3 regions of the Paenarthrobacter sp. YAF11_1 genome follow, and region 1 is predicted to be linked to each of the others. Evidence: predicted binding sites of a transcription regulator. Region 1 holds the regulator's gene; each other region holds the start of a gene.
What was found. Region 1 encodes HrcA, which represses chaperone genes, less so after heat shock. Its sites were predicted from a motif close to TTNGCACTCGNNNNNNNCGAGTGCNAA; they were not measured.

Region 1 (9,229 bases):
CTGCAGTGCCTGCACGGCCTTGGCCATGGCCAGGTAGGTCTTGCCCGTGCCAGCTGGACCGATACCGAAAATCACCGTGTTTGCGTCGATGGCATCCACGTAGTTCTTCTGGTTAAGTGTCTTCGGACGGATGGTCTTGCCACGGCTGGACAGGATGTTGTGGGTCAGCACATCAGCAGGATTCTGCACCGACTGGGCCCTGAGCAGGGAGACCAGCTGCTGGAGGACGTCCGGCGTCACCACAGTCCCCTTTGCCACCAACCCGCGGACTTCCTCGAGGAGGCGCATGACGCGGGGGATGACGGTGGATGGCCCGGTCATGGAGAGCTCGTTGCCGCGGACATGGAAGTTGACGTCCTGGAACTGTTCCTCGATGTACCTCAAGGCTTCGTCATGGCTGCCCAACGAGTGAACCATCTGGTCGGAGTTGTCGAAGGTGACGACTTCCGTGCGCGTGCCCGGTAAAGTGTGCGGGAACTCGTTGGGCGGCTGGTTGCCGTTTCCGGTCCTGAGCCGCCCGTTCAAAGATTCACTCATAGTGCTGGCCCTCAGGCCTTTTCTCCTCCGGTTGGTCGATAATAACGCCATCGATTCGACATTAGCTGCGGGCTTACACTGCCCGCGTTCATGCCGGAATGTCTTCAATCCTACGCCAGCCCGGCCTTTGATGGACCTCTCCCGGCAGCCTCATTGGGCACCCGGGGCCGGTACGGACATTTTGTCTCAACTCGGCATCAAGCCGGTATCAATCATGTTTCAGTTGGCGGCCTCCCCCGGAAACCCGGCCGACCGCCGTCGACGATGTGCCAAGCTGGCATAGCGGGTGGAAACTGAACCCCGCACGCCAGCCAACAAATGGCTGCCAAACCATGCAGGGCAGGACAGGAAAACCATCAAGAAAACAGCCAGCAACGTTCATGGCGCGAACAAGCGGACCAAGTCCGCTGTTGCCGTGCCGGCTATGCTCGCTGTCCTCCTCCTGACCGGTTGCATCGCCAACGGCGGTGGCACCCAGGCCACCTCCACTCCGCCGCCGCTGACCGTCCAGGAAGCCCCGGCCAGCAACGCCCCGCTCGAAACCACCCAGGCCTCCACCAAGATCCCGGTCTACTGGATTGGACGGAGCAAGGAAGAGGTCTACCTCTACCGCGAGTTCAGGGATATCTCCGGCGACGGAAATCCTGTGACCACAGCGCTGAGGATCATGATGGCGGAAAAGCCGTTGGATCATGACTTCTTCACACCCTGGCAGGAACCCGCCAGCCTGGCCACCTCCATTTCGGGCAAAAACGTCATCACAGTCGATATTTCCCGCGATGCTTTCAACTCGAACCTGGACGCCGGCATGGCGCAGCGGGCAGTGCAGCAACTCGTCTACACGGCGACCGCCGCAGCCTCGTCCTCAGGGCTCATCAATTCAGGCCAGCAGATCCAAGTAGTCATCCTGGTCGATGGCCACAAGGACTATATGGCGTTCGGGCAAGTGCAGCTGGGGGAACCAATGACGCGCGACGCTTCCCTGGTTGCCCCGCTCTGGATCATCGATCCGCAGGAAGACACCACCCTGCCCACCGGACTGGTCAAGTTCAACGGTCGAAGCACTGACAGCTCCAAGCCCATCGCCTGGCAGGTCCTGCAGGACAACGGCAAGGGCGAAAAGGCCAGCCTTCTCACGGGCCAAACGCAAGCCACCGGCGAACCCGGGCAGTATGGCCTGTTCACCTTTGGTGCCACGTTGAAAGCCGGCCAGTACGAGGTACGCGTCTCCCAAGTAGACAACGCGGGCAACGCCATCGCGACCAGCACCGACACCCGCCTGTTCAGGGTCGGGTAGCTGCCCGGGGCCGGATGCGGCCCAAGGCCGCTCCTACCAGCGTCCCAGGATGTCGCTGGCAAGAACGACGGCGGCCGGTCCTGCCGTCGAGGACCTCAAGACATGGTGCCCCAAGAGTGCCGTCACGGCGCCGGCATCACTAAGCCGCGTTACTTCGCGGGGTGAGATCCCGCCTTCGGGGCCCACAATCAGCAGCACCTCGCGGGGAGCGCTGGCGTTGGTTGCCGCTGCCGCCAACTCCTCAAGGACGGTCCGCAAGGGATTCTTCGCGTCTTCATGCAGGATGATGGCAAGGTCAGCTTGGGCAACAGCGTTCGCCAAGGACCCAGTGTCCACCATGGACCTCACCTCAGGAATCCACGCCCGCCGGGCCTGCTTGGCGGCAGCGGTGACCACGGACTCCCACTTGGCGTGGGCCTTTGCGGCGCGATCGCCCTTCCATCGAACAATGGAACGCTCCGACTGCCACGGAAGCACAGCATCAATTCCGAGTTCCGTGGCTGTCTCGATGGCAAGTTCGTCACGGTCGCCCTTGGCCAGGGCCTGGACCAGCACCAAGCGGACGTCCGGCAGGTCTTCAAAGACAACGTCGGAGGCAGTGACAATCAGGCCCGCGGGCCCGGCCTCGGCGACCGTGCCGGTCAACCGCGCGCCGGCCCCATCGGCTATGTCGACTGGCTCTCCCACCACAAGTCGCTTGACCGTAACCGCGTGCCGCGCTTCCGGACCTTCCAGCACGAAGGTACCGCCGGCGCCGACATCGCCAAGGCTGCCGGCCGAGGTGAAGAAAACGGGGTTGCTCACCGCTACAGGTTACCGAGCTTGTCCCGAAGCTTGGCGAACATCCCGCCGCTGGCCACGAGCTTTCCTTCGGTGAACTGCTCCCCGCGAAGCTTGGCGAGCTGCTGCAACAATTCTTCCTGCGCCGGATCCAGCTTGCTCGGCGTTTCAACGTGGAGGTGTACCTTGAGGTCGCCGCGGCCGTAACCACGCAGGTGCGTGACACCCAGGCCCCGGAGGGTGATGATCTCGCCTGACTGGGTTCCGGCCTTCACGTCAATGTCCTGTGCGCCGTCGAAGGTATCCAGCTGCAACTCCGTACCCAGCGCCGCGGCCGTCATGGGCACGCTGAGGGTGGCGTGGAGGTCGTCGCCTTCGCGCATGAACATGGAATCGTTGTTGACACGGATCTCCACGTAGAGGTCGCCGGACGGGCCGCCTGCGGGCCCTGCTTCACCCTGGCCGGACAACTGGATGCGAGTACCGGTGGCAACACCGGCAGGAACCTTGATGGTCAGCGAACGACGGCTGCGGATGCGGCCTTGGCCGTTGCACTCATTGCAGGGGTCCTTGATGACCGTGCCGAAGCCCTCACAGGAACCGCAAGGGGCGGCAGTCATAACTTGGCCGAGGATGGAGCGGACAGCCCGCTGGACCTGGCCACTGCCACCACAGATGTCACAACGTTCCGGATGGGTGCCCGGGCGGCAGCAGCTGCCGTCACAGGTGGGGCAGGTCACGGCCGTGTCCACTTCAAGCTTCTTGTTGACACCGAAAACGGCGTCCTTAAGGTCGATGCGGACGCTGATGAGTGCGTCCTGGCCGCGTCGCACACGGGAGGCCGGCCCACCGTGACCGCCGCCACCACCAAAGAACGTATCGAAAATGTCCTGGAACGCGAAGCCCTGGCCGGAATATCCGCCACCAAACCCGTTGTCCGTTCCATTCTCGTTGCCGGTGGCATCGTAGACGCGGCGCTTCTGGGGATCGGACAGGACCTCATAAGCATGGGTCACGGCCTTGAACTGTTCCGCGACATCTTCACCTGGGTTTACGTCCGGGTGGAGTTTCCGCGCCAACTTGCGGTACGCCTTTTTGATCTCTTCCCCGGTGGCTTCCGGCGAGACTCCCAAAACGTCATAGTGGCTGCTCAAAGTCGGTATCTCTTCCTTGTTGTACTGCGGATGTTTCTTCGGGACGGCCTTCAGCCGCCAAGAATGCGTGAAAGGTAACGGGCCACGGCCCGGACTGCGGCCATGGTCGTTGGATAATCCATGCGGGTTGGCCCCAGAATCCCCACCTTGGCGCCGGAGCCGTACCCGGTGGCGACAACGGAAGCTTCTGCCAATCCGTCGTAGGGATTTTCCCGGCCGATACTCACGGTGACGCCACGGGGGTCATCCCCCATGTCTGATAACAACCGGAGCATGACAACTTGTTCCTCAAGAGCTTCCAGCACCGGGCCAATGCTCAAGGGGAAGTCCACGTTGGACCTGGCGAGGTTGGCCGTACCGGCCATGAGGATGCGTTCTTCGCGGCTGTTGTCACTCAGGGCCTGCAGCCCGTTGGCCAATGTGTGGGCCAGTCCCCGAAGCTCCGGCGGGCACAGGGCAATCACCGACGGAAGCACCTGCGGCAACAGGGCCAGTTGTGTCCCTGCGATGCTGCCCAGGAAGCGGGATCTCAGTCGCATCAAAGCGTCGTCGCCCACGTCCGAACCAGCATCGATGACCTTCTGGCCGACGCTGCCGGTATCGGCAATCAGCACCACCAAAACCTGTTGTGGCGCCAACAGGACGAACTCAACGTGCCGTACCAGAGCGCGGTTCGAGTGTGGATACTGCACGACGGCGACCTGGTTGGTCAGTTGCGACAGGAGCCTTACGGTGCGCTCCAGGATGTCGTCGACATCATCAGGGCCTTCAAGCAACGAATGGATGGCCCGCCGCTCGGCGGCCGAAAGGGGCTTGACCTGGGAGATGCGATCGACGAACAGGCGATAGCCCTTGTCGGTGGGAATACGACCGGCACTGGTGTGCGGCGCTGCAATGAGGCCTTCTTCTTCCAAAACGGCCATGTCGTTACGGATGGTGGCGCTTGAAACACCGAGATGGTGCCGTTCAACAAGGGCCTTCGATCCAACAGGCTCCCGAGAATGCACGTAATCTTCAACGATGGCACGCAGCACTTCCAACTTGCGCGGCTCACTCATTGCTCCACCTCCTGACGACTGCCGTGGTCTCTGGGACCGGGTCCACTTAGCACTCAACATGCCCAAGTGCTAACCAGTCTAGTATGAGCCACCCCGTTGCTAGCATTGAACTTTCCCGTCCCAACCCAGCGCAAATCAGCACTGCACTATACAACCCAGCACAAAGGTAGGAACTCCTTGGCTTTCGACACGTGGGGTCCGCAGGATCTGTCAGCTCCGGCCAAACGGCAACTGCCGGAGGTTGCCGTCCAACGCGGGATGGTCCTCGAAGACGTCCAGTCAGGCTGGGTGGGCGAAGTCACCCGGGTCGAGAAAACCGGCGGCATGCACATTGTGTCCCTTGAGGACAGACGGGGGAAGACGAAGTCGTTCCAACTCGGATTTGGCTTCCTGCTCGAGGGGCAGCCCATCCGGTTGATGCCCCCGGCCCCACGGCAACCGACGCCGGCCGTTCAGGCGGGGCGCACGGCATCAGGTTCGGTGAAGGTTCAAGGTCAACGCGCCCAGGTGGCCAAAGCCAGCCGCATTTGGGTGGAAGGAAAACACGACGCCGAACTCGTCGAGAAAGTCTGGGGCGACGATCTCCGCGTCGAGGGCATTGTGGTGGAGCCCCTGCACGGAGTCGATGACCTCAAGTCGGTAATATCCGCCTTCAACCCCGGTCCCGGCCGGCGCCTCGGCATCCTGGTGGACCACCTCGTGGCCGGCTCCAAAGAGTCCCGCATCGCAGCTGATGCCATGACTGTGCCTGGAGCCGCGGGAAATGTCCTGATCGTCGGACACCCCTATATCGATGTCTGGCAGGCCATCAGGCCCAAAGTCCTGGGAATTGAGGCTTGGCCGTCCGTGCCCCGCGGCACCGACTGGAAGACCGGGATTCTTACCGCCTTCGGGTGGCCCCACGAGACCGCGGAGGACATAGGACTGGGCTGGCAACGGCTTCTCGGAGCGGTTCGCAGCTACGCCGACCTCGAAGCTTCGCTGCTGGGCCGCGTGGAGGAAGTCATCGATTTCCTCACAGTTCCCTGACCATTGCCCTCAAAGCAGCAGCAACTGACGTGTCATCGTGGCGCTTGTCCCGGGAAGCCTGCCGGGGCCGGTATTCTGGGACAGCAACACCGCACCATCTTTACAGCAAAGGGAACACACCGTGGCAGAGAACGCTCCTGAAGAACCGGGCAGCGCCGCAGGCCAGCCCCAGTACCATGGCGCGCCTGCAAATGCGCTGCCACTGACCGCCAGCGAGGACAGGCAGTGGGCTACCTTGGCACACTTTGGCGGCATTCTGGGATGCCTGCCATCGCTCCTGATCTACTTGATCTTCCGTGACCGCGGACCTTTCACGGCACAGGAATCCAAGGAAGCACTGAACTTTACGCTGCCTCCCACCATCGCTGCGGTTCTGGCCAACATCCTGGTTCTGCTGCCGGTAGTAGGCAACGTCTTTGCCGTGATCGCCACTGGCATCTGGGTAGCCCTGACATGCTTCTCTGTCTCGGCCGGAATCCGCGTCAACCACGGCCAGCCGCACCGCTACAAGCTCAACCTGCGCTGGATCAAGTAACCCTCCCCCCGCTTTTCAAGCGGACGTGTGGTTAGTCGGGGAGAATCCTCCGGACTACGGCGTCAGCCAGCAGCCGGCCCTTCAGCGTAAGGATCAGCCGGCCTTTGAACGCCTGCGCAGGATCAACCAGTTGGTCGGCGATCAGCCCTGCCATTGCATGGCGGCCAAACGCGTCCAAAGCATCCACTTCAAGGCCTGTACCGAGCCGTGCTTCCAGCATGATGCGCTCGACTTCCCGGGTTTCGGCGTCCAGGGTTTCCCGGCCCGCCGCCGGTGAGCTTCCTGCGCCCAACCGTCCTGCGTACGCTGTGGGGTGCTTGACGTTCCACCACCGGACACCTCCTACGTGGGAGTGCGCACCGGGGCCGACGCCCCACCAGTCATCGCCCCGCCAGTAGGCCAGATTGTGCCGGCACGCTTGATCGGATGTCCGGGACCAGTTGCTGACCTCGTACCAGTTCAAACCAGCTTCGGAGATCAACGAATCGGCCAATTCGTATTTGGCCGCGTGATCGTCGTCGTCAATTCCGGGCACTTCACCGCGGCGGATCTGGGCCGCCAGCTTGGTGCCATCTTCCACGATCAATGCGTAGGCGCTGATGTGATCGGGCTCGTAGGACAGTGCTGTCTCAAGGGATAACCGCCAGTCCGCCATGGACTCCCCCGGCGTACCGTAAATGAGGTCCAGGCTCACCGCGAGTCCGGCCTCACGGGCCCACTGGACCACAAGCGGCACTCGACTGGGGGTGTGGGTGCGGTCCAAGACCTTCAGAACGTGCGGGACGGCCGATTGCATGCCGAAGGAAACCCTGGTGAATCCGGCGTCAGCCAGCACTTTCAGGGACTCGGGGGTGACGGAATCGGGATTGGCTTCGGTGGTGACCTCGGCGCCGGGCTCAAGTCCCCAGTGGTCCACGGCGGCCCGCAGGATTCGTGCCAGGTCTTCCGCGGGGAGGAGCGTGGGCGTACCGCCTCCAAAGAAGACTGTACTCATGCGCCGTCGGGGCAGCCCGGAGGCATCCAATGCCAGCGCCGCAAAGTCGAGCTCGGACACCGCGGTTGTGGCGTAGGCATCCTGGGAGGCCCCGCCGCCAAGCTCGGTCGCCGTGTAGGTATTGAAGTCACAGTAGCCGCAGCGAACGGCACAAAACGGGATATGGACGTAGAGCCCGAAGTTACGGTGCTCCACGCCGTCCAGCACCTGCGGGGGAAGTACTCCGTCCGCAGGTGCCGGATCGCCCAAAGGTAGGACGCTGGGCATTTACTTCTTGGCCTTGTCCTTGGACTCGTCGGTGGTCAGGGCTGCGATGAATGCTTCCTGGGGAACCTCCACGCGACCCACCATCTTCATGCGCTTCTTGCCTTCCTTCTGCTTTTCCAGCAGTTTGCGCTTACGGGTGATGTCACCGCCGTAGCACTTGGCAAGAACGTCCTTGCGGATGGCCCGGATGCTCTCACGGGCAATGATGCGCGATCCGATGGCTGCCTGGATGGGCACCTCGAACTGCTGCCTCGGGATGAGCTCACGGAGCTTGCCGGTCATCATCACGCCGTAGGCGTAGGCCTTGTCGCGGTGGGTGATGGCACTGAAGGCATCCACTTGTTCACCCTGCAGCAGGATGTCCACCTTGACGAGGTCTGCAACCTGCTCGCCGTCTGCTTTCCAATCCAGCGAAGCGTAGCCACGGGTTTTGGACTTCAGGAGGTCGAAGAAGTCGAACACAATTTCCGCCAAAGGGATCCAGTAACGGAGCTCCACGCGGTCCTCGGAGAGGTAGTCCATGCCGCGCATTTGGCCACGGCGGCTCTGGCACAGTTCCATGATGGATCCAACAAACTCGTTGGGAGCCAGGATGGTGGCGGAAACCATGGGCTCGCGGACCTCGGAGATCTTGCCCGTGGGGTACTCGCTGGGGTTCGTGACGTGGATGACCTTCTTGTCCTCCAGTGTCACCTCGTATTCGACGTTAGGAGCCGTCGAGATCAGGTCCAGGTTGTACTCACGTTCGAGGCGCTCACGGGTAATTTCCAGGTGCAGCAAACCGAGGAACCCGACGCGGAATCCGAAGCCCAGTGCTGCGGACGTCTCGGGCTCGTAAACCAGAGCGGCATCGTTAAGCATCAGCTTTTCGAGGGCGTCGCGGAGGACAGGGTAGTCCGTTCCGTCCAGCGGGTAGAGACCGGAGAAGACCATCGGCTTGGCGTCGGCGTAGCCGCTGAGCGACTCCGAGGCAGGCTTGGCCAGGTTGGTGACAGTATCGCCAACCTTCGACTGACGAACGTCCTTCACGCCGGTGATCAGGTACCCCACCTCGCCGACGCCCAAGCCCTTGGAAGGAGTGGGCTCCGGAGAGCTGACACCAATCTCCAGGAGCTCGTGCGTTGCACGGGTGGACATCATCTGGATGCGTTCGCGGGGGTGGAGCATGCCGTCCACCACGCGGACGTAGGTAACCACGCCGCGGTACGTGTCATAGACGGAGTCGAAAATCATGGCGCGTGCCGGCGCATTGGGATCGCCAACAGGGGCAGGAAGGTCGCGGACAATTTTGTCCAGCAGAGCCTCAACACCCACACCGGTTTTACCGGAGACCTTGAGCACGTCCTCGGGGTCGCCGCCAATGAGGTTGGCAAGCTCTGCCGCGTACTTCTCAGGCTGGGCGGCCGGGAGGTCGATCTTGTTCAGCACAGGAATGATGGTGAGGTTGTTTTCCATTGCCAGGTACAGGTTGGCAAGGGTTTGTGCCTCAATGCCCTGGGCCGCATCGACCAGCAGCACAGCGCCTTCACAAGCGGCGAGCGAGCGGGAAACCTCATAGGTGAAGTCAACGTGGCCGGG
Region 2 (10,914 bases), on a different contig from region 1:
CTGAATAAACCCCACGAAGGAGACACAGCGTGAGCGGCGCTCATCCGGAACAGCCCAAGCAACCATTGGTCCTCGGCATCGAGTCCTCGTGCGACGAGACCGGCGTAGGGATCGTGCGGGGCACCACGCTGCTCACCAACACGGTGTCCTCGTCCATGGAAGAGCACGTACGTTTTGGGGGCGTTATCCCGGAGATCGCTTCGCGTGCGCACCTGGACGCGTTTGTCCCCACCTTGCAGGAGTCCCTGCATGAGGCTGGTGTCACGTTGGAGGACATTGATGCCATTGCCGTCACGTCGGGACCCGGCCTCGCCGGCGCGCTGATGGTGGGGGTCTGTGCCGCGAAAGCGTTGGCTGTCGCCACTGGCAAGCCGCTGTACGCCATTAACCACTTGGTGGCGCACGTTGGCGTCGGGCTTCTGGACAGGCGGCCCGCCTCCAATGGAAAGCCTGCCTATGGCAAGCACGACGCCGGGGCTGCCGCCGGCCTGGGTGCCGGAAAGTTACCCGGGAACCTCGGTGCGCTGCTGGTATCGGGTGGGCACACGGAAATCCTGCGGATCCGGAGCATCACCGATGACGTTGAGCTGCTGGGCTCAACCATCGACGACGCCGCGGGTGAAGCCTATGACAAAGTAGCCCGCATCCTTGGCCTCGGCTACCCGGGTGGACCTGCCATCGACAAACTGGCACGCCAGGGCAATCCCAAATCCATCCGTTTCCCGCGCGGCCTCTCGCAGCCCAAATACATGGGTACGGCGGAGGAGAAGGGCCCGCACCGCTATGACTGGTCTTTCAGCGGCCTGAAGACAGCTGTGGCCCGGTGCGTTGAACAGTTCGAGGCCCGTGGCGAGGAAGTCCCCGTGGCAGACATCGCCGCGGCGTTCCAGGAAGCCGTGGTGGACGTGATCAGTTCCAAGGCGGTCCTGGCCTGCAAGGAGCACGGGATCACTGACGTGCTGCTGGGTGGGGGTGTTGCAGCGAACTCGCGCCTGCGGGAACTGACCGGGCAACGCTGTGCGTCGGCCGGGATCACACTTCACGTTCCGCCGCTGGACCTCTGCACGGACAACGGTGCCATGGTGGCGGCCCTTGGCGCCCAACTGATCATGGCCGGCATTGGCCCGAGCGGAATTGGGTTCGCTCCGGATTCCTCCATGCCGGTGACTACGGTCTCAGTGCCTGCCTAGGTTCGCGCCCAGGCAGGCACAGTCCCCAACTCCTAGGCGTCCGGCCCTTTGCGCATTTGCTGCACGAGGTCCATGACCACGGCCTGCAGGTCCCCGTTGTGCTCGGCGGCAACACGCCGTTGGCGCTGGTAGCTGGCTCCACGTTCGATGATTTTCAGGACGTCTGCCAGTTCCTCGGAGCAACCCAGCTTTTCCGCCACAGGTTCAAGCCGCGCAACGGTTTCCGCGAGGTGTTCGGTGACCAGCTGTTCGTTGCCCTCGGCGTCGAGGATGATGATGGCTTCCATGCCGTACCGCGCGGCACGCCATTTATTCTCCTGCACATGCCATGGCGGCATGGTGGGGATGCTGCCGCCGGCGTCCAGGATGGAGGAGAACTCGTCCACCAGGCACTGGGTCAGCGCAGCAATGGCGCCAACTTCTTCAAGCGTGGCCAGGCCATCGCAGATGCGCATTTCGATGGTGCCCAGGTTTGAGACGGGGCGGATGTCCCAGCGGATCTCGGATGTCGAGTCGATGACTCCGGTGGTGAACATGTCCTGGACGTAGGACTCGTACGCCTCCCAGGTTTCGAACTGGAAGGGCAATCCGGCGGTAGGGAGTTGCTGGAACATGAGGGCACGCTGGGAGGCGTACCCGGTTTCTTCCCCGGCCCAGTAAGGGCTGGAGGCGGACAGTGCCTGGAAGTGCGGGAAGTAGTTGACCAGGCCGTCGAGGACGGGGAGCACTTTGTCCCGGCGGTCGATGCCCACGTGGACGTGGACGCCGTAGATGACCATTTGGCGTCCCCACCACTGGGTCCGCTCAATCAGCTTGGCGTAGCGCTCCTTGTCCGTGACTGGCTGGAGCAGGGGAGGGCTGAAGGGGTGGCTGCCTGCGCAGAACACTTCAACACCCATGGGATCGGTGACTTCGCGGACCGCGGCGAGGGAACGGCCAAGGTCCTCTTTGGCGTCCTTGACGGTCTCGCAGATGCCGGTGACGAGTTCAACGGTGTTGAGGAGCAGTTCGCGTTTGATATGGGGGTGTTCGTCGTCTTCATTGAGGTCCGGGTGGTTGGCAGCGACGCCTTTCAGGACATCGTTCGCTACTGATACCAGTTCCCCGGTACGTGCATTGACGAGCGCCAACTCCCATTCCACACCCAGTGTCGATTGCCTGGATGGCGCAAAATCAATCTGCACGTAGTCCCCTCATTGTGTCGTGTCAGCCGGGCACGGTTCCCCGCTGCGGGGCCGCCAGCGGTCGGATCAAGTCTAATGCAGCGGGAACGCCGGTGATATCGGCAGGAACTGGAGGCGAAGCCTGCCATCATTTGCTAATGAGAACTGTTCGCATTAGACTCTAGCCATGCACCTCACAGTAGTCAGTTCCCTGGACAGCCAATGCCGCGAGGCAGCCACCGCAAGGCTCGGCCGAACCCACGAGAACTCCGTGGTGGTCCTCCACGATCTCCTGGACGGTTCCCTGGTCCTCCGACGCGTTTACCGGGGCGGCCAGCTGTTCGAGCGCGAAACCACGGTCCTGGAGCATGGTTGCCTCAGCTGCACCGTCCGCCTTGACGTAGTCCCCACGGCGGAACGCCTCGCAGCCTGCGGCTTCGACCACGTGGTCCTGGGCCTCCCACCGGGAGTCGCGGCAGGAATGGCCGTCGCAGAACTTCGCCGTGGACTCAGCCAGCCGGCCGTCATGGACAATGCAGTGCTGGCCATGGACCCGGCGGATTTGGACGACCACATTTGGGACCGGCACACCCTGTTCGAATCCGGGTTCACCTCCATGCCCCAGGATGAGCGCACCAGTGGCGAATTCCTGATCGGTGAGTTCGGCCAAGTGGACACCGTGATGGTTTCCCCGGGTCTGGGAGCGGTATTGACCGGGGATCCGCGTGAAGGATCGGAGGCTTGGCTGGTTGGCCTGGAACTGCTGGGCCAGTTGGCGCCCCATGCCAACGCCGTCGGGTCGGCCGGGGAATTCCGGCCAGGTTGCTTCGACGATGCTGAAGCAGCGGCACGTAACCGGCCCGGCGTCGTGCGTGTGCCCCTGAGCGAAACGCCAGGTCCCTTCCGGACCGTGCTCCACAAGGCTGGCCGTCCCCTTCATCCCGGACGCTTCCGGGATGCGCTGCCACAGCTGGCCATCGGTACGCACTGGCTGCGCGGCCGGCTGTGGATCGCCTCCGCGCCAACACGGCGGATCGCCGTCCAAGGCATAGGACCCAGGGTCTGGCTCGAAAGTACCGGGAACTGGCTCGCCGACTCAGCAGGATCCGCCCCTGGCGAGGGGGCCACCGGAAAGGCCGGCTCCGACGTCGACGCGTTCCTGGACTGGCATCCACACCACGGCGACCGCGGCACCGTCCTTGCCATCACCGGACGTTCCGAGGACATCGACCCCACGGAAATCCGCGAGCTCCTGGACGGCTGCCAACTGACGGAGGCCGAAATGACACTGGACTCCGGCGTCTGGGACGACCCCCTGGAACTCAGCGACGCCCTCTAATCCGAAACGCCAGCACCCACATCAAAGGAGAAAACACCATGAAGGTCAGGAATTCCCTGCGTGCCCTCAAGAAGATCCCCGGTGCGCAGATCGTGCGCAGGCGGGGACGCACCTTCGTCATCAACAAGAACAACCCGCGGATGAAGGCTCGCCAGGGCTAACCCACGGACGTCTCAGAAGTGCGGTGAATACACGGCTCTACCAAGAGGGCGTTTAATGGGGGAATGCCAATCCTGAACAAAGACATGTCCCTGTGCATTTCGCTTGCGGCCCGGCCCAGCAATATCGGGACCAGGTTCCACAATTATCTTTACGATCTGCTCGGCCTGAACTTTGTTTACAAGGCATTCGCCCCCGCTGACATCACCCTCGCGGTAGCGGGCATCCGCGGCCTCCCCATCCGGGGTGCCGCGGTGTCCATGCCTTACAAAGAAGCGGTCATCCCGCTGGTTGATGTGATGGACCCGTCGGCACAGGCCATTGATTCGGTGAACACCATCGTCAACAACGACGGCGTCCTGACCGCCTACAACACGGACTACATCGCCATTGCCCGGCTCCTGAAGGACCATCAGGTTCCCAGCAGCCACACTGTACTTCTCAGGGGTGCCGGCGGGATGGCCAAGGCCGTAGCCGCAGCACTCCGGGACGCAGGGTTCGCCGCCGTCACTATCGTGGCCCGCAATGAGACCACAGGACGGGCGCTTGCGGATCTCTACGGATTCGGCTGGCAGGACGATGTCAACGGCTCAACAGCGGACCTGATCATCAACGTCACCCCGCTGGGGATGGCTGGTGCGGACGAAATGGCCCAATCCTTCGATGACGAGACAATCTCTGCTGCGCAGGTGGTGTTCGACGTCGTTGCGCTGCCTTCGGAGACGCCGCTCATCACCGCTGCCAGGAACTCCGGCAAGAAGGTCATCACTGGGGCCGAGGTCATCGCCATCCAGGCCGAAGAACAATTCGTGCTGTATACGGGCGTGCGCCCCAGTGCCGGGCAGGTCCGCGAAGCCTCGGAGTTCTCCCGCCGCTGAGGTGCTAGGCCGTGACCGGCTCCACCACAACAGCCACTCTTTCCTCGCCGATCCTGGTGAGGACCAGGGTGGCTGTTTTTGCATCCTTCCCCTTTGAGGGTTTGGCGGGAAGCAATTGCTTGCGCAGCTCTTCGGGAGTCACTGCCGTGCCGCGCTTCTTGATGTCCAGCACGGTGATCCCCTTGCTTTTCACCCAGGCTTTGAGGGCCTTGACGTTGTAGGGCATCACCTCAAGGACCTTGTAGGCACGGGCAAAAGGAGTGTCGTGCAGTTCCGGCGCGCAGATGTACGCGATGTGCTCGTCCACCAGATGCCCGCCCAGCCTTTCGGCGATGTCGGCCACCAGGCCTGCGCGGATGACCGCGCCGTCCGGTTCGTACAAGAAACCTTCAACAGGCCCGACGGCGGCTGCCGGACCGGCGTCGAAGTCCTCGCCGCTGGTGATTTCAGCGGCGCCCTGGCTGCCAATGACCAGGGCCGCCCGGCGCACGCCGGGGCGGGCCACGGCGTTGAACCACAGGGTCACTTCGGTGACGTCCCCGCCCACCGAGACCCATTGGGCCTCACAGCCGGAGGGAACGGAGTCATGGGGGATGCCGGGCCCCATTTTGACGCCGACGGCGCGCCCGGTAGCTGCCAGCTTCTCCACGAAGGACAAAGGAGGAGAGAAGGCCTCAGGGTCCCAAATCCGCTTGGTCCCCGACGTGGACGTCGTCCGGCGTGCAGGATCCAGCCACACGCCGTCGATCCCGTCCAGATCCACGGATGTGGCATCGGAGTGCACCACGGTGGCGTGCGGGAACGGGATGAGGTTGATGGTGGCGCAGGCAGCCGTGGTTTCATCCATCTCAACGGCGGTCACTGAGATGTCCATGGACGCCATCGCCATGGAATCGGCGCCGAGGCCACATCCGAGGTCGGCCACATGGGAAATGCCTGCCTTGGCGAAGCGTTCTGCGTGCCGGGCTGCAACGTTCAACCGTGTGGCCTGCTCCAAGCCTGCCTGGGTGAACAGCATCTGCCGGGCGAACTCGCCGAACTTCGCCTCGGCGCGGGTGCGCAGCCGTGATTGCGTCAGGACTGCTGCCACCAATTCGGCGGAGTGGCCGGCTTTGCGGAGATCAGCGTTGGTGCTGAAAGCGTCGGCCTCGCGGTAGGGCCCCAAGGAGGCCAGGAGTTCCCATCCTTCAGTGGTCAGCAAGGGTGCGATCTGTTCCTGCGGTGCGTGAGGCATGGAATCAAGCCTAACGGCGCGGCACTTGACAACGTGACGGGCGAATCAGCCCGATAGGGTTGTTTTCATGGAAGACACCGCAGCCCCGCAACCCTCCACCATGCTGAAGTTCGCGCGACCCGCCCTCATAGCGGGGGCCGTGATCGCTGTGGTCTGCGTCGGCTTGCTGATCATCATCTTCGCGTTGGATTCCTTCAACGCGGCCACCTATTCCGTCGCAGGCAAGAGCGTCAACGATGCCACCGACGAAGCGCGGGACATCCGCGAGCTCTACAGCGGCGCCCGCACCGGTGGGATTATCACCCTGGTGATTTCCGGCGTCGTTGCTGTTGCGGCCGCCGTACTCCTGTACCGGAACCGCGGCAATGCCCCGCTGGACGAGGATGACGACGGCCAGGACTACGACCTCGATGACCTTACGGGCCGGTGACCGGCGTTCACCCATGACGAAATGCTGGCACTCACCTTGACCGAGTGCTAACGATTTACATAGAGTCTAGTTAGCACTCTCCCCTGGAGGGTGCTAATAAATGCCAAGCGTCTTCCGGCACCGCGACGGCGGATGTACGCTCCGGCACCCTAGTTCTTAGTCCATGAATCAGCTCATGAAAAGGAGAGTCCGAGTGTCGGTCTCGATTAAGCCTCTTGAGGATCGTATTGTTGTTCGCCCGCTCGAAGCAGAGCAGACCACGGCTTCCGGCCTGGTCATTCCGGACTCCGCACAGGAAAAGCCGCAGGAAGGCGAAGTTGTTGCAATCGGCCCCGGCCGCTTCGATGACAACGGCAACCGCGTACCGGTTGACGTAGCTGTTGGCGACGTCGTCATCTACTCCAAGTACGGTGGAACCGAAGTCAAGACCGGCGGCAACGAGTACCTCGTTCTGTCCGCCCGCGACGTCCTTGCGATCGTCGTAAAGTAACTTCCCGGAGCCCCGCACCGCCGTCGCGTTGGAAATCATTTCCGACCGTCAGCGGTGCGGGTTTTCTGTCTTGAAAGGACACAACCATGGCAAAGCAGCTTGCTTTTAACGATGCTGCCCGCCGGTCTCTTGAGGCCGGTATCGACAAGCTCGCCAACACTGTCAAGGTGACGCTTGGCCCGCGCGGCCGCAACGTCGTGCTGGACAAGAAGTGGGGCGCTCCCACGATCACCAACGATGGCGTCACCATCGCGCGTGAAGTTGAGCTTGACGACCCCTACGAGAACCTTGGCGCACAGCTGGCCAAGGAAGTAGCCACCAAGACCAACGACGTCGCAGGCGACGGAACCACCACGGCCACCGTGCTTGCACAGGCCCTGGTCAAGGAAGGCCTGCGCAACGTTGCCGCCGGCGCCGCTCCGGGCGAGATCAAGCGCGGCATCGAGGTTTCCGTTGAAGCCGTCGCAGCCCGCCTCCTGGAGAACGCCCGCGAAGTTGAAGGCACCCAGGTTGCCAGCGTCGCAGCCATCTCCGCGCAGAGCGACGAAGTCGGCGAGCTCCTCGCCGAAGCGTTCGGCAAGGTTGGCAAGGACGGTGTCATCACCATTGAAGAGTCCTCCACCACGCAGACCGAACTGGTCCTTACCGAAGGCATGCAGTTCGACAAGGGCTACCTGTCCCCGTACTTCGTCACCGACGCAGAGCGCCAGGAAGCCGTCCTCGAGGACGCCCTCATCCTGATCAACCAGGGCAAGATCTCCTCGCTGCAGGACTTCCTGCCGCTGTTGGAGAAGGCCCTGCAGGCCAACAAGCCGCTCTTCATCATTGCTGAAGACATCGAAGGCGAAGCCCTCTCGACGCTGATCGTCAACCGCATCCGCGGCACCCTCAACGTTGTTGCCGTCAAGGCTCCGGGCTTCGGCGACCGCCGCAAGGCCATGCTCCAGGACATCGCCACGCTCACGGGCGCCCAGGTTGTTTCCCCGGACCTTGGCCTGAGCCTGGACACCGTTGGCCTCGAGGTACTCGGTACCGCGCGCCGCATCACGGTGACCAAGGACAACACCACCATCGTTGACGGCGCCGGCACGGCTGAGGACGTGGCTGACCGCGTTGCACAGCTGCGTGCTGAGCTCACCCGGACGGACTCCGACTGGGACAAGGAAAAGCTGCAGGAACGCCTGGCCAAGCTGGCCGGCGGCATCGGCGTGATCAAGGTTGGCGCAGCCACCGAGGTTGAGCTGAAGGAAAAGAAGCACCGCATCGAGGACGCTGTTTCCTCCACGCGTGCAGCCCTCGAAGAAGGAATCGTTTCCGGTGGCGGTTCGGCTCTTATCCACGCTCTCAAGGCACTGGACGAGTCCCCGGCCGTCAAGGCGCTGGAAGGTGACGCAGCAGCTGCTGTGGGCATCGTCCGCCGCGCCCTGGTTCAGCCGCTGCGCTGGATCGCACAGAACGCCGGCTTCGACGGTTTCGTTGTCGTTGCCAAGGTGTCCGAGCTGGAAGCCAACCACGGCTTCAACGCCAAGTCCGGCGAGTACGAGGACCTGATCGCCGCTGGCGTGATCGACCCCGTCAAGGTCACCCGTTCGGCTCTCCGCAACGCCGCTTCCATCGCTGCCCTGGTTCTCACCACCGAGACCCTGGTTGTCGAGAAGCCGGCTGAGGACGAAGACGCACACGCAGGTCACAGCCACTAGCAGGCTGTTTCATTGGAGCCCCGGTCACGTTCGCGTGGCCGGGGCTTCGTGCGTCATGGAGACTGCCGGCAGGCATGCCTGCCCAAGCTATTGTGAGCGTTCGACGACGGCAGTAACCTGACGCTAAAAGCTGCGGCACGGGCATCACCCGGGCCGCCACCCACCCGCAGGTGAGCCATGACAGCTCCGGACACAGACTTGGACCTGGGACGCTCAGCATTTCACGAGCGCCGCTGGAACGATGCCCTGAATTGCCTCGTCCGCGCCGATTCCGAGGGCGGCCTGCCTCCCCAGGACATCGAGCTGGCCGCCTCCGTGGCGATGCTGCTTGGCTTGAACGCGCAGAGCGTGGAGTACCTCGCGCGAGCCCACGACGAATTCCTGACCATGGGGGATACAGACAGTGCGGCCCGCTGTGCCGCGTGGCTGGTTATGTTCCTGATGGACATGGGCGAGCATGCCCAGGGCAATGGCTGGTTGTCCCGCGCCAGGCACCTGCTGGACGGCATGGCCGGACCATGCGCCGCCGAAGGGTACCTGCTCATTCCCGCTGCCCTGGGCGCGCTTCGATCCGGCAACCCGGGGACGGGCCATGAAATGTTCAGCCGGGCCTTGGAACTGGGCCAGTCCTTCCATGACAAAGACCTTCAGGCGCTGGGGCAGCTCGGTGTAGGTACCTCACGTGTCTCCCTGGGAAACGTGGAGGACGGGCTCCAACTCCTGGACGAAGTCATGGTGTCGGTCACCTCGGGGGAGGTTTCGCCCATACCAGCGGGCATCATCTACTGTGCAGTCTTGGGCAGTTGCCGCCTCTCGCATGATGTAAGGCGTGCCCACGAGTGGACCTCAGCATTGGAACGCTGGTGTGGTGAACGCCCGGACATGGTGATGTTCAGCGGACAATGCCAGGCGTACCGGGCCGAGCTGCTCATCCTGCATGGGGCATGGGACGAGGCACTCTCTGTGGCGCGCGCCGCCGAAGGCCGGGTCAGGAAGGGCGACCCCGACGCGACGTTCGGATCCTGGTACCAGCAAGGCGATGTACTGCGGCTGCAAGGATTCCTTGACGAAGCTGCGAAAGCCTACGCTACTGCGGCCGGGACAGGTTTTGAGCCAGTTCCCGGCATTGCCTTGCTTCAGTTGGCGCAGCACAGGGCGTCCCAGGCGCAAGCCACTATGCGGCGTGCCTTGGCAGAAGCAGACACGGCCAATCGTCGACGATTGCTCCCCGCCGTCGTCGAGATTGAGCTCGCCTTGGGAGACGTGGCTGCGGCGAGGGCAGCTTTGGACGAATTATCCGGGCCACTGCACGCCGTATCCGGAGCCCTGCAGGCGGCCAGCCGTCCCCTGGAGTTGGCGCTCGCTTCGCACGCGGCGGCGCAGGTCTTGCTGGCCGAGGGTGACCCCACGGCTGCCCTCCGCGAATCTCGGGGAGCCTGGCGGATCTGGTACAGCCTGGAGGCGCCCTACCAGGCAGCCCGGTGCAGGGTGCTTGCCGGCCGTGCTTGCGCACTGCTGGGAGACCCGGATTCGGCCGCCATGGAGTTTGCCGCGGCCAAGGCCGACTTCGCGGATCTCGGGGCAACACCAGCGGTTGCGGACGTGCTGGAACTCGCCGGCGAAAAGCCCCACGGCCAGTCGTCGCTGACGGGCAGGGAAATGGAAGTCCTGCGGCTGGTGGCCGCTGGACATTCAAATCGGATCATCGCCCGGGAGCTGTACCTCAGCGAAAAGACCGTGGCACGCCACATAAGCAACATTTTGTCCAAGCTCGCGGTACCGTCCAGGTCAGCCGCAACCAGCTACGCCTTCGAGCACGGCCTGATCCACTGAACCCTCTCTCACGTCCCGTGTGGTTCGGCCGGTCCCTATCTCACGTCCCGTGTGGTTCGGCCGGTCCCTCTCTCAGATCCCGTGTGGTTCGGCCGATCCCACTCTCACCTACTGCGCATAAATACCCATGCCGTGTGGAACTGGATGCGTCTTTCTGCCGACGCGACGGGAGGGGTTGGACTCATAGCTTGGCTGTATCAGGACCCCGCAGAACCAAGAACGGAAGGACAACCAGCCATGGAGTCGCAGCAGCACCCAGCCCGCACGGACACAGACCGGAAGTACATAGACAAGCAGCACCCAGACCAGCAGCACACTGACCTGGACACCATCATCGTGGGAGGTGGCCAGGCCGGGCTCGCGCTCGCATACTGGCTGGCCAAGGAAGGCCGGGAGTTCCTCATTCTGGATCAGCATGGAAGGCCAGGGGATGCCTGGCGTCAACGCTGGGACTCCCTCAAACTGTTCACACCGGCCAAATATGACGGACTTCCCGGC
Region 3 (10,914 bases), on a different contig from region 1:
CTCGCGGGCCACCTCCACCGCGCGGGAACGCTGGTCCAGATTCACCGAATCAACCAGGGCCATCCACTCATCCACGGACGGGACTGAAAGTTCGCGTGCCTGTGCGCGGAACGACCGGATGTCCTTGGGCAGGCAGCCGCCGCCAAACCCCAGCCCGGCGTGCAGGTATCGGTTGCCGATGCGCGGGTCCAGGCCCATCGCTTCGCTGAGTTCGCTCACGTCAGCGCCCGACGCGTCGCACAGCTCGGCCATCGCGTTGATGAAGCTGACCTTGGTGGCCAGGAACGCGTTCGACGCCGACTTGATCAGTTCCGCCGTCGCGAAGTTGCAGACGAGCCGCGGGATGCCGGCGCTGATCAGCGGCTCGTACACGGCATCCAGCACCGCGGTGATCGGTGCGCCGGCAGCGGCGCCCTTGCCGCCGGGGACGCCGTAAACAAGCCGGTCGGGAACCAGAGAATCCTTCACTGCCGTGCCCTGGCGCAGGAATTCAGGGTTCCAGCCGAGTAACACGTCCGAGCGTCGGGCCAGAACCGCGCGGAGCGTTTCCACCGTGCCTACCGGCACTGTCGATTTACCCACGACGGCGGCACCCTTGGCCAAGTGCGGGAGGAGGCTCTTCGTAGCGCCCATCAGGTAGGAGAGGTCGGCCGTGTCGGAGGTCTTGGACTGCGGGGTACCCACGCAGAGGAAGTGCACCTGGGCCTCGGCGGCGGCGGAGAAATCGGTGGTGAACACAAGGCGTCCAGTGGTGCGACCGTCCTGGAGGAGCTCGTCCAAACCGGGCTCATGGAAGGGCGCTACGGCTTTGTTGAGCTGTTCAACCTTGGAGGAATCGACGTCGATGCCCACCACACTGTGGCCCATCGAAGCGAGCGTTGCTGCATGGACTGCGCCGAGGTAGCCGCAGCCGATCACGGAAATCTTCATGAGGAGGGTCCTTTGCTTGAAGTGAGTTCTGTGGGCCCGCTTTCGCGGGAGAAGGAGGCGATGACTTCGGTGTAATGCCGGACCAGGTCGGCGCTGAGCACAGGCCACGTCCGCCCCTGGACCGAGGCGGTTGCTGCCGTTGCGAACGCGCGGCGCTTTGCGTCGTCGCCCATCAAGTCCTGTACATAGCTACGCAACTGGGGGAGGTTTCCGGGCTCGTAGAGCCAGCCGGTGCGGGAGTTTTCGACCAAGTCCAAGGGCCCGCCGCGGCCGGTCGCCACCACGGGAACGCCCGATGCCATGGCTTCCTGGATGGTCTGGCAGAAGGTCTCGAACTCTCCGGGATGAACAAAAAGGTCAAAGCCCGCGACCGCCTCGGCCAGTGCATCCCCGCCGAGGAAACCCGTAAATACAGCGTCCGGCAGCGCAGCTTCAAGGGCCGCGCGCTGCGGGCCGTCACCGACGATCACCAGCTTCGTGTTGGGCAGATCTGCCAGCACGGCAAGATCCTCCACCTGTTTCTCCACGGCGAGCCGGCCGACGTAGCCGATGATCCGGTGACCGTCGGGCGCCACTGAGCTGCGCCACGCCGTCGAACGTTTAGCGGGGTTGAAGCGCGCGGTATCCACACCCCGACGCCACATGTCCACGCGCAGGATGCCGCGTCCGCGCAACTGATTCAGCGCGAACGTGGACGGCACAAGCGTTCGGGTGGCCAGGAGGTGGATGTTGTCCACGCGGTTCCAAGCCCAGTTCTCCAGGAAGGGCACGCCATAGCGGGCGGCGTAGCTGGGGACCTCGGTTTGGTAGATCGCCACGGTCGGGATGCCGAGTTGGTGGGCGGCCTGCACGGCGCGCCAGCCGAGGACGAATGGGGAAGCGAGATGAACGACGTCGGGGGAGAAATCGGCAAGGATTCGCTTGACCCGATTCACACCACCCAACGCAACCCGCACATTCGTGTAACCGGCCAGGGGCACCGAAGGAAGCCGGTGCACATAGGCACCCTTCTCGACGCTCGAAACATCAGTGTCCGACGTCGACGGCGCGATCACCATCACCTCATCCCCGCGCTCCTGCAGATGCTCCAGCACCCGCAGGATGGAGTGGGTTACCCCATTCATCAATGGCAGGAATGATTCGGCGACGATTGCGATCCTCACGCCTTCCACGGTGGTCGCGGCGGTTGGCGGGGCGGGTTAGAACGGGTGGCCTGTAGAGGAAGAGTTGGTTAACAGGTGGTTCTCTGTTTTGTCTGAGCGCCCGCGTAGACTTCCGGTATCCGACGTGCTGGGCGTCGAAAGTTCTGGGGGTTTTGCCATGGTTGCTGCTGGGGATAGTTCGCGCGCGCTTGGGGGAGTAAACGTACGACGACGGCGTCGGGCAGCGGCGGGGTCAGTCGCCGTCGGCTTGGGCCTGGCTCTGTTGCTGGGAACCGTTGGTTCGCCACTCTCGCCGGCCGCGGCTGATGCTGTTACGGACATCGTGCCCGTCGGTGAACGCCCGGGGCGAATCGCTGTGAACCCCCTGACGAACAAGGCCTACGTGGTCTCATCCGACGGAGTTCAGGTGCTGGCAGGCGGAAGCTCCGACGGTCAGCTCTACACAGGTGACATGCCCGTGGACGTCGCCGTGAACCCAACAACCAACAAGGTTTACGTCAGCGAGATCGGCGGAGCTGTGGCCGTGGTTGACGGCGCCACCAGAGCAGTGACATCGGTGCCTGTAGGCGCTTCCCCAGGGGTAGTGGCAGTGAACCCGGTGACCAACAAGACGTACGTCGGCGTCAAAAGCGGCGTGACAGTGATCGACGGCGCGGCCCTGACAACTTCATCGGTGGCACTCGCTGCGGGTGCGCAGGACATCGCTGTGAACACGACCACCGGCAAGGTCTACATCCTGTCCGGTGGAACCATCCGTGTCCTGGGGACGGGCGGGGTGGTGACCTCGACCATCACCATCGGAGCCGGCGGCATCCTTGACCTGGCAATCAATGAGGCTACCAACAAGATCTACTTCACCACGCTCGGGAGATACGGTGCGGGCGTTCGCGTGATCGATGGTGTGACCGACACCGTTACGGCAGCGATTCCCACCGACAACTTTGTTGGCAAGCTGGCCGTGAATCCTGTGACCAACACCGTCTATGTTGCTGGAGACAGCGATGGCGTTGACGGGTTTGTGCACGTCATCAGCGGGGCCACGCAAACTCAAGTAGCTGAGCTCAGAACGCCGTCCCGGATCAAGGACATTGTGGTCAACGCAGCCGGGAACAAGGCTTACGCGTTGCTAAGCGGCCGGGGCGTCACCGTGGTTGATGGTGACAACTCCGCATCAGCAGTGTTCACGGGGCAAGATCCATTGGGTGCCGCGGTCAACCCCGCGACGGGCAAGGTCTATGTCGCCAACAACAGCAGCGCCTCCGTCGCCGTCATCGACGGCACTGTACCGGCCCCGCTCAAGAATGACTTCAACGGTGATGGCGCCGCGGACGTGCTGGCTCGCGATGCTGCCGGTGTCCTGTGGCTGTACCCCGGCAATGGGTCCGGCGGATGGCTCCAGCGGGTCCAAGCGGGGCAGGGCTGGAACGTCATGAACGCTCTTGTTGCCCCCGGCGACTTCAACGGCGACGGCACCGCCGACGTCATGGCCCGCGACGGCGGTGGACTGCTGTGGTTCTACCCCGGCAACGGTGCCGGCGGGTTCGGAACCCGTGTGCTGGTGGGCAGCGGCTGGGAAGGAATGAGCGCCATCGAGCCCATCAACTTCTTCGGCGATGGCTTTGGTGACGTCGTGGCCCGCGACCGCGGTGGCGCTCTGTGGGTCTACCGTGGCGACGGCCACGGCGGCTGGCTGCCTCGGATGTGGGTCGGGTCCGGATGGTCGGGCATGTCTGAGATCACCGGCGCTGATGACTTCAACGGCGACGGCGTTACGGACCTGGTGGCCCGGGACAGCGCGGGAACCCTGTGGCTCTACCCGCCCACTGGAATCAGCGGATGGCTGCCCCGACAAGCCACCGGCCAAGGGTGGAACGGCATGAACTCCCTGGTGGGCCCGGGCGATTTCGACGGCGACGGGCGAGCCGACATCCTCGCGCGGAACGCGGCCGGCGAGCTGTGGCTGTATTCCGGTGCCGGTGGTTCGGCGTGGCCTTCTGCTTCCCGCGTTGGCACGGGGTGGGGCGGGATGACGGCGATTCTTTAGGGGTGCATAACAATCGGCGGTCAGCGTTGTCATCATAACTAGGCGGCCCGTCATCCTTCTACATCTCTTAGTGACCTGCTGCACCTATCCAGACGATATGACGCATTGTCACCTCTAGGTGTTAATACACGTAGGCGGCAATCTTTTGGCGCATTGTCGCCCCTATATACCGGGCACCGTACCAACGATCGGATTTCGTCACATTCACGCGGCCTGTCATTTGCCAGTCGTCTCCCATGAGAATATCGAGACATCATTCGCATCATGCACCATATGGGGTTTATAAAAATGAATACAAGATCTATGTCAGTCCTGGTTGTGACCGCTGCATTGGGACTGAGCCTTTCTGCTTGCGCTGGAGCAAGCACAAGCCCTGCCGCCAGCGTTTCAGTCGAACCTTTGGTTCCAACTACGCCGAGTGCCACGGCCGCTGCAGATAAGTCGCCTCGGGGCAACTTCATCAAAGAAGTCGGTAAGTCGGCCGGAATTACTAACAAAGACACAGAGCGCATTGTCAACTTCACCGTCAATTCGATTACGCCGGATGCTCCCTGCACCGGCCCATACCCGCAACCAGTGGTGAACGGTCACGTTGTAGTCCTAGACGTCTCGATTGAGACTTTCCCTGCTTTAGCTGACCCCAGCGGGGGTTACTCCGAGTTCGACATGAACGCCGGAATGTTCAAATTCGTCGGCACAAACGGGACGACCTTCAACGGGGACCTCAACACGCAAGGGGCTTACATGTGCTTGGCCGACGAAGAGAGCATTAGCCAGAACGGCCGGGGTATTGGCCCCGCAGAGAAGGTGACCGGAAAAATTGCGCTGGACGTGCCTGAGTCTCACGGAACACTGATCTTTAAGAGTCACCTCACGTCCGGTAGCACCGGTTGGGAATGGACCTTCTAGCACGAGGTTGCAACAAAAGAATCCCAAGTTGACTCGCACTAGAACGTGGCCGCACTTCGGGGGACGGCCACGTTCTAGTGCGCGAATGGCCACTGTGCAGGCGCCTTATTAGAGTTCCCCACCCCGGGCCCGCTTCAGATCCTTCCGCAGCCCCTTGTTGTCAGCCCGCAACTCCCGGTTGTGGTCAACCAGCCCGCGGTTGTCCTCCGTCAGCCCCCGGTTCTCCACCTCCAACTCGAGCACCAGCTTCACCCCGGCCAGGTTCAGCCCCTCATGCAGGAGCACCCCGATCCTGCGAAGGGTCGTGAGGTCGTCCTCGCTGTAGCGCCGGGTACCGCCGTCGGTCCTTTCCGGGGTGACCAGCCCTTTGCGCTCGTACTGCCTGATGTTCTGCTGCCCCGTGCCAACGAGTTCCGCCGCCACCGAGATTGCATAGACTCCGCGAGCGTCCCGGCCACTGTCGGAGGTGCCGTCCGCCGGGGAAGCAGCCAGTCCGCCGTCGTACTCTTCAGCAGCAATCGCGCTATCCGAAGCTGCCATCAAAGCCCTCCAAAAATCTTCCGAAAAAATACTTGCATCCACTCTCTCACTGGTGTTATAAAAAATCTATACCAGCCACCACAGATCGGAAGGACTGGTACGAACAACAGAATCAGCATCTAGATCAAAGGAGTGAGAACCACATGCTGATGCGCACTGACCCGTTCCGCGAATTCGACAGGCTCGCCCAACAGGTTTTTGGCACAACAGCACGCCCGGCCGGAATGCCGATGGATGCATGGCAGGAGGACGGACAATTCGTTGTAGCCTTCGACTTGCCAGGGGTCGATCCAGAGACTGTGGATCTGGATGTTGAACGGAACGTCCTCACGGTCAAGGCCGAGCGCAAGTCGCCCGCGGGCGAGAACACCGAGATGATCGCCGCCGAACGCCCTCAAGGCGTCTTCAGCCGGCAACTCATCCTGGGCGACACCCTCGATACCGATGGCATCCAGGCCCACTACGACGCCGGTGTCCTGACTCTCCGGATCCCCGTCGCCGAGAAGGCCAAGCCACGCCGCATCGAAATCACCTCCAACGGGCAGAGGCAGGAAATTAACGCCTGATCCCGTCCGTCCGCTGGAAGGCTCACCCGGGGGTGGCTGACCAGCGGACGCCGGACCGGGAACGACGGAGCGGCCGCAGCGGATAGTTGGGCGCAGGCTTCGCGCCACGTCACAGCGTTTATTAGCGCACATAAAAGCGGCCCCCGACGTCGTCTCCCGAGTGATGGCCCCCGGTTCAGCCGGGGGCCATCTCCAAATCCGCAGCAGAAACCGGAACCAGCAGTGAGCACCCAACCTGACCACTACGCCACTCTCCACGTCTCGCCGGACGCGACGACCCGCGAGATCACGCGCGCCTACCGCACGCTGCTTCGGACCCACCACCCGGACACACGCCAAAAGGTCGACGACGGCGACACCACCTCCGTGGCCGACCTCCAGGAACTGCACGCCATCATGCAGGCGTACGTCGTTTTGTCGGACCCAGCGAAGCGGGCGGCTTACGATCGTGCGCGCTCGGGCATACCCGTCCGGGTGCCCGGAACGCCGGTGAAGGTAAGGGTTCACCGGAGCGAACGTGCCCCTTCGGCTGCGTCTGCCGAGGGGGACCGGGTGCAGCCGCCGTTGTCGTTTAGTCCAACCCGTTGGGAACCTTCGTCGCGAATCCCCAGAACACCAAGGAGCCATTCATGAGTGCCTGGCGTCCCTACGACGGCCACATCATTCCCGCGTTCTACGAACGGTTGGAGAAACGCTGGGGGAGGGGAACAGCCCCATTCCTGGACCCCGAGGTCCACGAACAGCCGATGCCCCGAGCCCAGTGGATCAACCCGGACACCGGCGCTGCGGTTGCCGTGGTGCCCATCTGGACCGACGACCCCGAGCATCGCTCCTTCGGCGTGTTTTACCTGCCGCCAGCTGGGGACATCTGGATGCTCCGGCCCGGCCCCACCACGTTTATGGAACCCAGTACCGGGGCCAGAGGGGAGCAGGTGACGCTCAGGAACGACGCCTTCAAGAAGGCTGTCAACCACGCGAAGGAGTTCATCTACGGACCCCAGATCTAGCGGGCGCGCACTTGAGGGGTTGGCTTTCGGCAGTAAGAACGCCTCAAAGTGCCGGACGTCGCCCCTCGGCGCGGATGGAGTCACAATTGCGGACGGTTCCTGACCTCAATGAGTCGTAGCCTGAAAGTACTGAACTCCCGACGAAGAGGACACAGTCATGACCGCGACAAGCCCGAGCATCAGCACAGTCCCTACCGGCTATTCCAGCGTCAGTCCTTGGCTCATCACCCGCGACACAAACGCATTGTTCGAGTTCCTCACAGCGGCGTTCGGCGCGGAGGAGATCGACCGCGTTGTCGGCGAGGACGGGACAATCGGGCATGCGGAGACCCGGATCGGCGATTCAGTAGTCCTCGCTTTCGACAGCCGACCGCACTGGCCCGTCACGCCGTCGTACCTTCGCCTTTACACGCACGACGCCGATGCCGCCTTCCACGCCGCCCTCGCCGCGGGTGCCACCGCGGTTTCGGTCCTCGACAACAGCGCCTGGGGTGACCGTGGCGCCCGGATCCAGGACCCGCTGGGGAACGTCTGGTGGATCATGTCGCACATGGAGGACGTCTCTGACGACGAAGCAGCCCGCCGCTGGGATGCCCCGGAATACGATGCAGGAATGGAATACGCGGTCGAATCCCTCCGACGGCATATGACCGGTCAGCCGGATGCGCCGGTCCCGGATGAGGTCAAGGCGATGACTGCGGTGACACGCTCCGAAGGAGTCCTTGCCATCCCGGCAGGATATCGATCCGTTGAGCCCTGGATCATCTCGCGCAGCACCCCGGAACTCCTCGATTTCATCACGGCCGCGTTCGGCGCCAAGGAGGCGTTCCGTGTCCCGATGGAGGATGGGTCGATCGGGCACGCTGAAGCGAAGATCGGTGACTCGAACATCCTCGCCTTCGACTCCCGCCCCGATTGGCCTCCGACTCCGGCTTTCCTCCGCGTTTACGTCGACGACGGCGACGCCTCCTTCGCCGCCTCACTCGCCGCCGGTGCCACAGCGGTTACGAACATGACGGAGATGTTCTGGGGAGAAAAAGTGGGCCGCGTTCGGGATCCGTTTGGGAATCTATGGTGGATCCACTGCCGGGTCGCCGAGCTCAACGAAGAGGAGGCTTACGCGCGGATGGGCGATCCGAAGTTCGTGGAGGCCATGGAATATGTGTCGGGTGTGGACTTCTTCGCGAGGGGTTAGCTCTCGGCAGTATGAGAGCTCCAAAGTGCCGAGAGCTAACCCTAGGGGTTATTGCCAGAAGTCCCTGTGAGGTTCAGCAGCTTCGTCCTCAAGGAGAGGGCCCACTACGGAGATGTGGCGCTGACCGCGGCTGAAGACTTCGCGACAGGGAAGGGAGAGCGTGGGGTTTTCGGGGTTGTCGCCTGTAATGCCCAGCAGTGATTCCTCGCTGAGGCCGTAGACCACCCGCCCGATTCCTGTCCAATAGACGGCTCCGGCGCACATTGCACACGGTTCCGCGCTCGAGTAGAGCGTTGATCGCGCCAGTTGGTCGGGGCTGAGCTTCCGAAATGCTTCCGCCGCAGCCCGGAGTTCGGCGTGCTGGGTCGGGTCGCCTTCCGGCGGCATGGAGTTGTTTCCCTTGGAGCTGACCACCGTGCCACGTTCGTCCACCACCACGGCGCCGAATGGATGCCGGCCCTCAGCCTTGACTTGCTGGGAAAGGGCTATGGCCTGGCGCAGGAAGTCCAGGTCCCGTTCGGAGCTGACCGGGCCGGACGTGCCGGTGTATTCAGTGCTTATCACTTCTAAACCTTTTTCTCTTGGTGTGGATTAGACGAAGAGGCCGTGGGGCTCGCCGACGCGGTCGAGATACTCACGACGCCGCGCGAACAGTCCCGGCACGGTCGCCGCAGCTCGGTCAATAATTTCGCTGAGGTCAGCGTTGCACAAGCGGCCATCACGAACCACCACTTCGCCGGCCACCACGGTGGTGGTGACGTCGCTGCCGCGGACCGCATGGACGAGGTTGTGATGGACGTTGGCATACGGGCCCTCGGTAATGAAGGGCGTCGTTCGGGGAGTTCCAGTGCGCACCGCAATGAAGTCTGCTTGTTTGCCGGGTTCAAGGGAGCCGATGTGCTCGGCCTGCCCGATCGCCCGAGCACCCCCAGTCGTGGCCATTTCGAGAACAGTCCAGGAGTCCATGGCGGCAGCATCCATGGCACGCAGTTTGCCCAGGAGTGATGCCACCTTCATTTCCTCGAACATGTCCAGATTGTTGTTCTCCTTCTCACCGTCCGTGCCGATACCCACATTGACGCCGGCCGCGAGCATCTCTGCCACCGGCGCCATCCCGCTGGCGAGCTTCATGTTGCTGACGGGGTTGTGGGAGACACCCACACCTCTGTCCGCGATCAGACTGACTTCCTCGTTGTCGAGCCACACAGCGTGGGCGATCATGGTCCGCGGAACGTCGAAGAATCCAAGTTTCTCCAAGGCCATCATGGGGCGCAAGCCAAACTCGCGGTCCCACTGCTGCAGTTCCACCTGCGACTCGGAGCAGTGCATGTAAATGCCGGTGTCATACTCGCGGGCAAGATCCATGGCACGCGATCGGCCCGCCGTGTCAGCGTAGAACAGGTGCTCAAGACCCACCCACGGCGTGATTCGTCCACCGGCGGCGCCCGTCCATTCGCGCAGCATGCGCTCGTTGTCATCCAACGTGTCGAAGTAATCGTGGTCGGGATGCGCGCCCACGTAGTTGACACTGACCAGACGGTTGCCGAGGGCGGATGCGGCGCGAGCGCTGCCATCCATGTATCGCCACATGTCGATGACGGTGGTGGTCCCGGAGAGGAGGCCCTCGGCATAACAGAGCCAGGCAGCGGCCTCAGCCTCATCAGGCCGGAGTACACGATGCATCGGGTCGATGTGAAGCCGCAGCCATTCCCAGACCGGAAGGTGCTCAGCAGTGCCGCGGAGGACGCCGGAATGGTGGTGGGAATTTACGAGGCCGGGCATCAGCACGTGCCCGGTCAGGTTCACGACATTCGCCTCCGGATTGGCAGCGACAAGATCGAGGCCGGCTCCCACCTTGATAATTCTTTGGCCCTGAACAGCGATGGCACCCGAAGGAACGACTTCGCGGGCCGAATTCATGGTCAGAACGAGGTCCGCCAGGTAGATGGTGGTCTTCATGATTTCTCCGATTTCTTGTCAGTGAGTTCATTGTTGTGGTCCATCGCCAAGTGCTCGGTGCCCCGGGCAGACACGGACGGGTTCGGCGGCGTCCCGATTTTGACGTGATTGAAAAGGATGTTGAGAGCGATCGCCAGAATCGCGGCCGAGCTGATGCCAGAGCCGAAGATGATGGCAAACCAGCCTGGGAACTGGTCGTAAAACCCGGGAGACACGATGGGGATCATGCCAAAGCCGATCGAAGCGGACATCACGATGAAGTTCATCGAATTCGAATAGTCCACCTTTGAGAGCGTGCGGATGCCAGCGGCCACGATGGTGCCGAAGAGAACCACAGCGGCACCGCCGATGACCGGCGTCGGGACTGCTGCCACCACCCGACCGAGGATGGGCAGCAGACCGAGGACCACTAGAAGGCCGCCGCTGGCGGCGACTGCGTACCGGGATTTAATGCCCGTGATGGCCACGAGTCCAACATTCTGCGCAAATGCAGTCTGCGTAAATGAACCAAAGATCGGCGAGATGATGGAGGAGGCCATATCCGCTCGCAGGCCATCAGCAATGCGCTTGCGATCGATCTTGGTATCGACGATCTGTCCTA

Region 2: groES (co-chaperone GroES) is a predicted target of HrcA. The motif match lies at 6,418-6,444, and genes of this name have one in related genera.
Region 3: AB4Y77_RS05905 (Hsp20/alpha crystallin family protein) is a predicted target of HrcA. The motif match lies at 5,699-5,725, and genes of this name have one in related genera.

The regions. Positions count from the first base shown of each region.
Region 1 is NZ_JBFRDF010000002.1:250,347-259,575, forward strand. It holds gene AB4Y77_RS05220 (PhoH family protein) at 1-537, opposite strand, end outside; gene AB4Y77_RS05225 (GerMN domain-containing protein) at 962-1,834, shown strand; gene AB4Y77_RS05230 (16S rRNA (uracil(1498)-N(3))-methyltransferase) at 1,868-2,638, opposite strand; gene dnaJ (molecular chaperone DnaJ) at 2,641-3,768, opposite strand; gene hrcA (heat-inducible transcriptional repressor HrcA) at 3,819-4,826, opposite strand; gene AB4Y77_RS05245 (DUF3097 domain-containing protein) at 5,004-5,855, shown strand; gene AB4Y77_RS05250 (DUF4870 domain-containing protein) at 5,977-6,390, shown strand; gene hemW (radical SAM family heme chaperone HemW) at 6,422-7,651, opposite strand; gene lepA (translation elongation factor 4) at 7,652-9,229, opposite strand, start outside.
Region 2 is NZ_JBFRDF010000001.1:545,969-556,882, reverse strand. It holds gene rimI (ribosomal protein S18-alanine N-acetyltransferase) at 1-33, shown strand, start outside; gene tsaD (tRNA (adenosine(37)-N6)-threonylcarbamoyltransferase complex transferase subunit TsaD) at 30-1,190, shown strand; gene AB4Y77_RS02720 (glutamate--cysteine ligase) at 1,223-2,374, opposite strand; gene AB4Y77_RS02715 (GTP-binding protein) at 2,541-3,692, shown strand; gene ykgO (type B 50S ribosomal protein L36) at 3,731-3,853, shown strand; gene AB4Y77_RS02705 (shikimate 5-dehydrogenase) at 3,917-4,729, shown strand; gene AB4Y77_RS02700 (class I SAM-dependent methyltransferase) at 4,734-5,963, opposite strand; gene AB4Y77_RS02695 (hypothetical protein) at 6,031-6,393, shown strand; gene groES (co-chaperone GroES) at 6,587-6,883, shown strand; gene groL (chaperonin GroEL) at 6,970-8,583, shown strand; gene AB4Y77_RS02680 (response regulator transcription factor) at 8,761-10,416, shown strand; gene AB4Y77_RS02675 (flavin-containing monooxygenase) at 10,654-10,914, shown strand, end outside.
Region 3 is NZ_JBFRDF010000003.1:69,298-80,211, forward strand. It holds gene AB4Y77_RS05880 (UDP-glucose dehydrogenase family protein) at 1-930, opposite strand, end outside; gene AB4Y77_RS05885 (glycosyltransferase family 4 protein) at 927-2,093, opposite strand; gene AB4Y77_RS05890 (FG-GAP-like repeat-containing protein) at 2,251-4,137, shown strand; gene AB4Y77_RS05895 (hypothetical protein) at 4,441-5,046, shown strand; gene AB4Y77_RS05900 (MerR family transcriptional regulator) at 5,155-5,586, opposite strand; gene AB4Y77_RS05905 (Hsp20/alpha crystallin family protein) at 5,730-6,152, shown strand; gene AB4Y77_RS05910 (J domain-containing protein) at 6,375-6,785, shown strand; gene AB4Y77_RS05915 (hypothetical protein) at 6,782-7,159, shown strand; gene AB4Y77_RS05920 (VOC family protein) at 7,317-8,354, shown strand; gene AB4Y77_RS05925 (nucleoside deaminase) at 8,403-8,918, opposite strand; gene AB4Y77_RS05930 (amidohydrolase family protein) at 8,946-10,313, opposite strand; gene AB4Y77_RS05935 (nucleobase:cation symporter-2 family protein) at 10,310-10,914, opposite strand, start outside.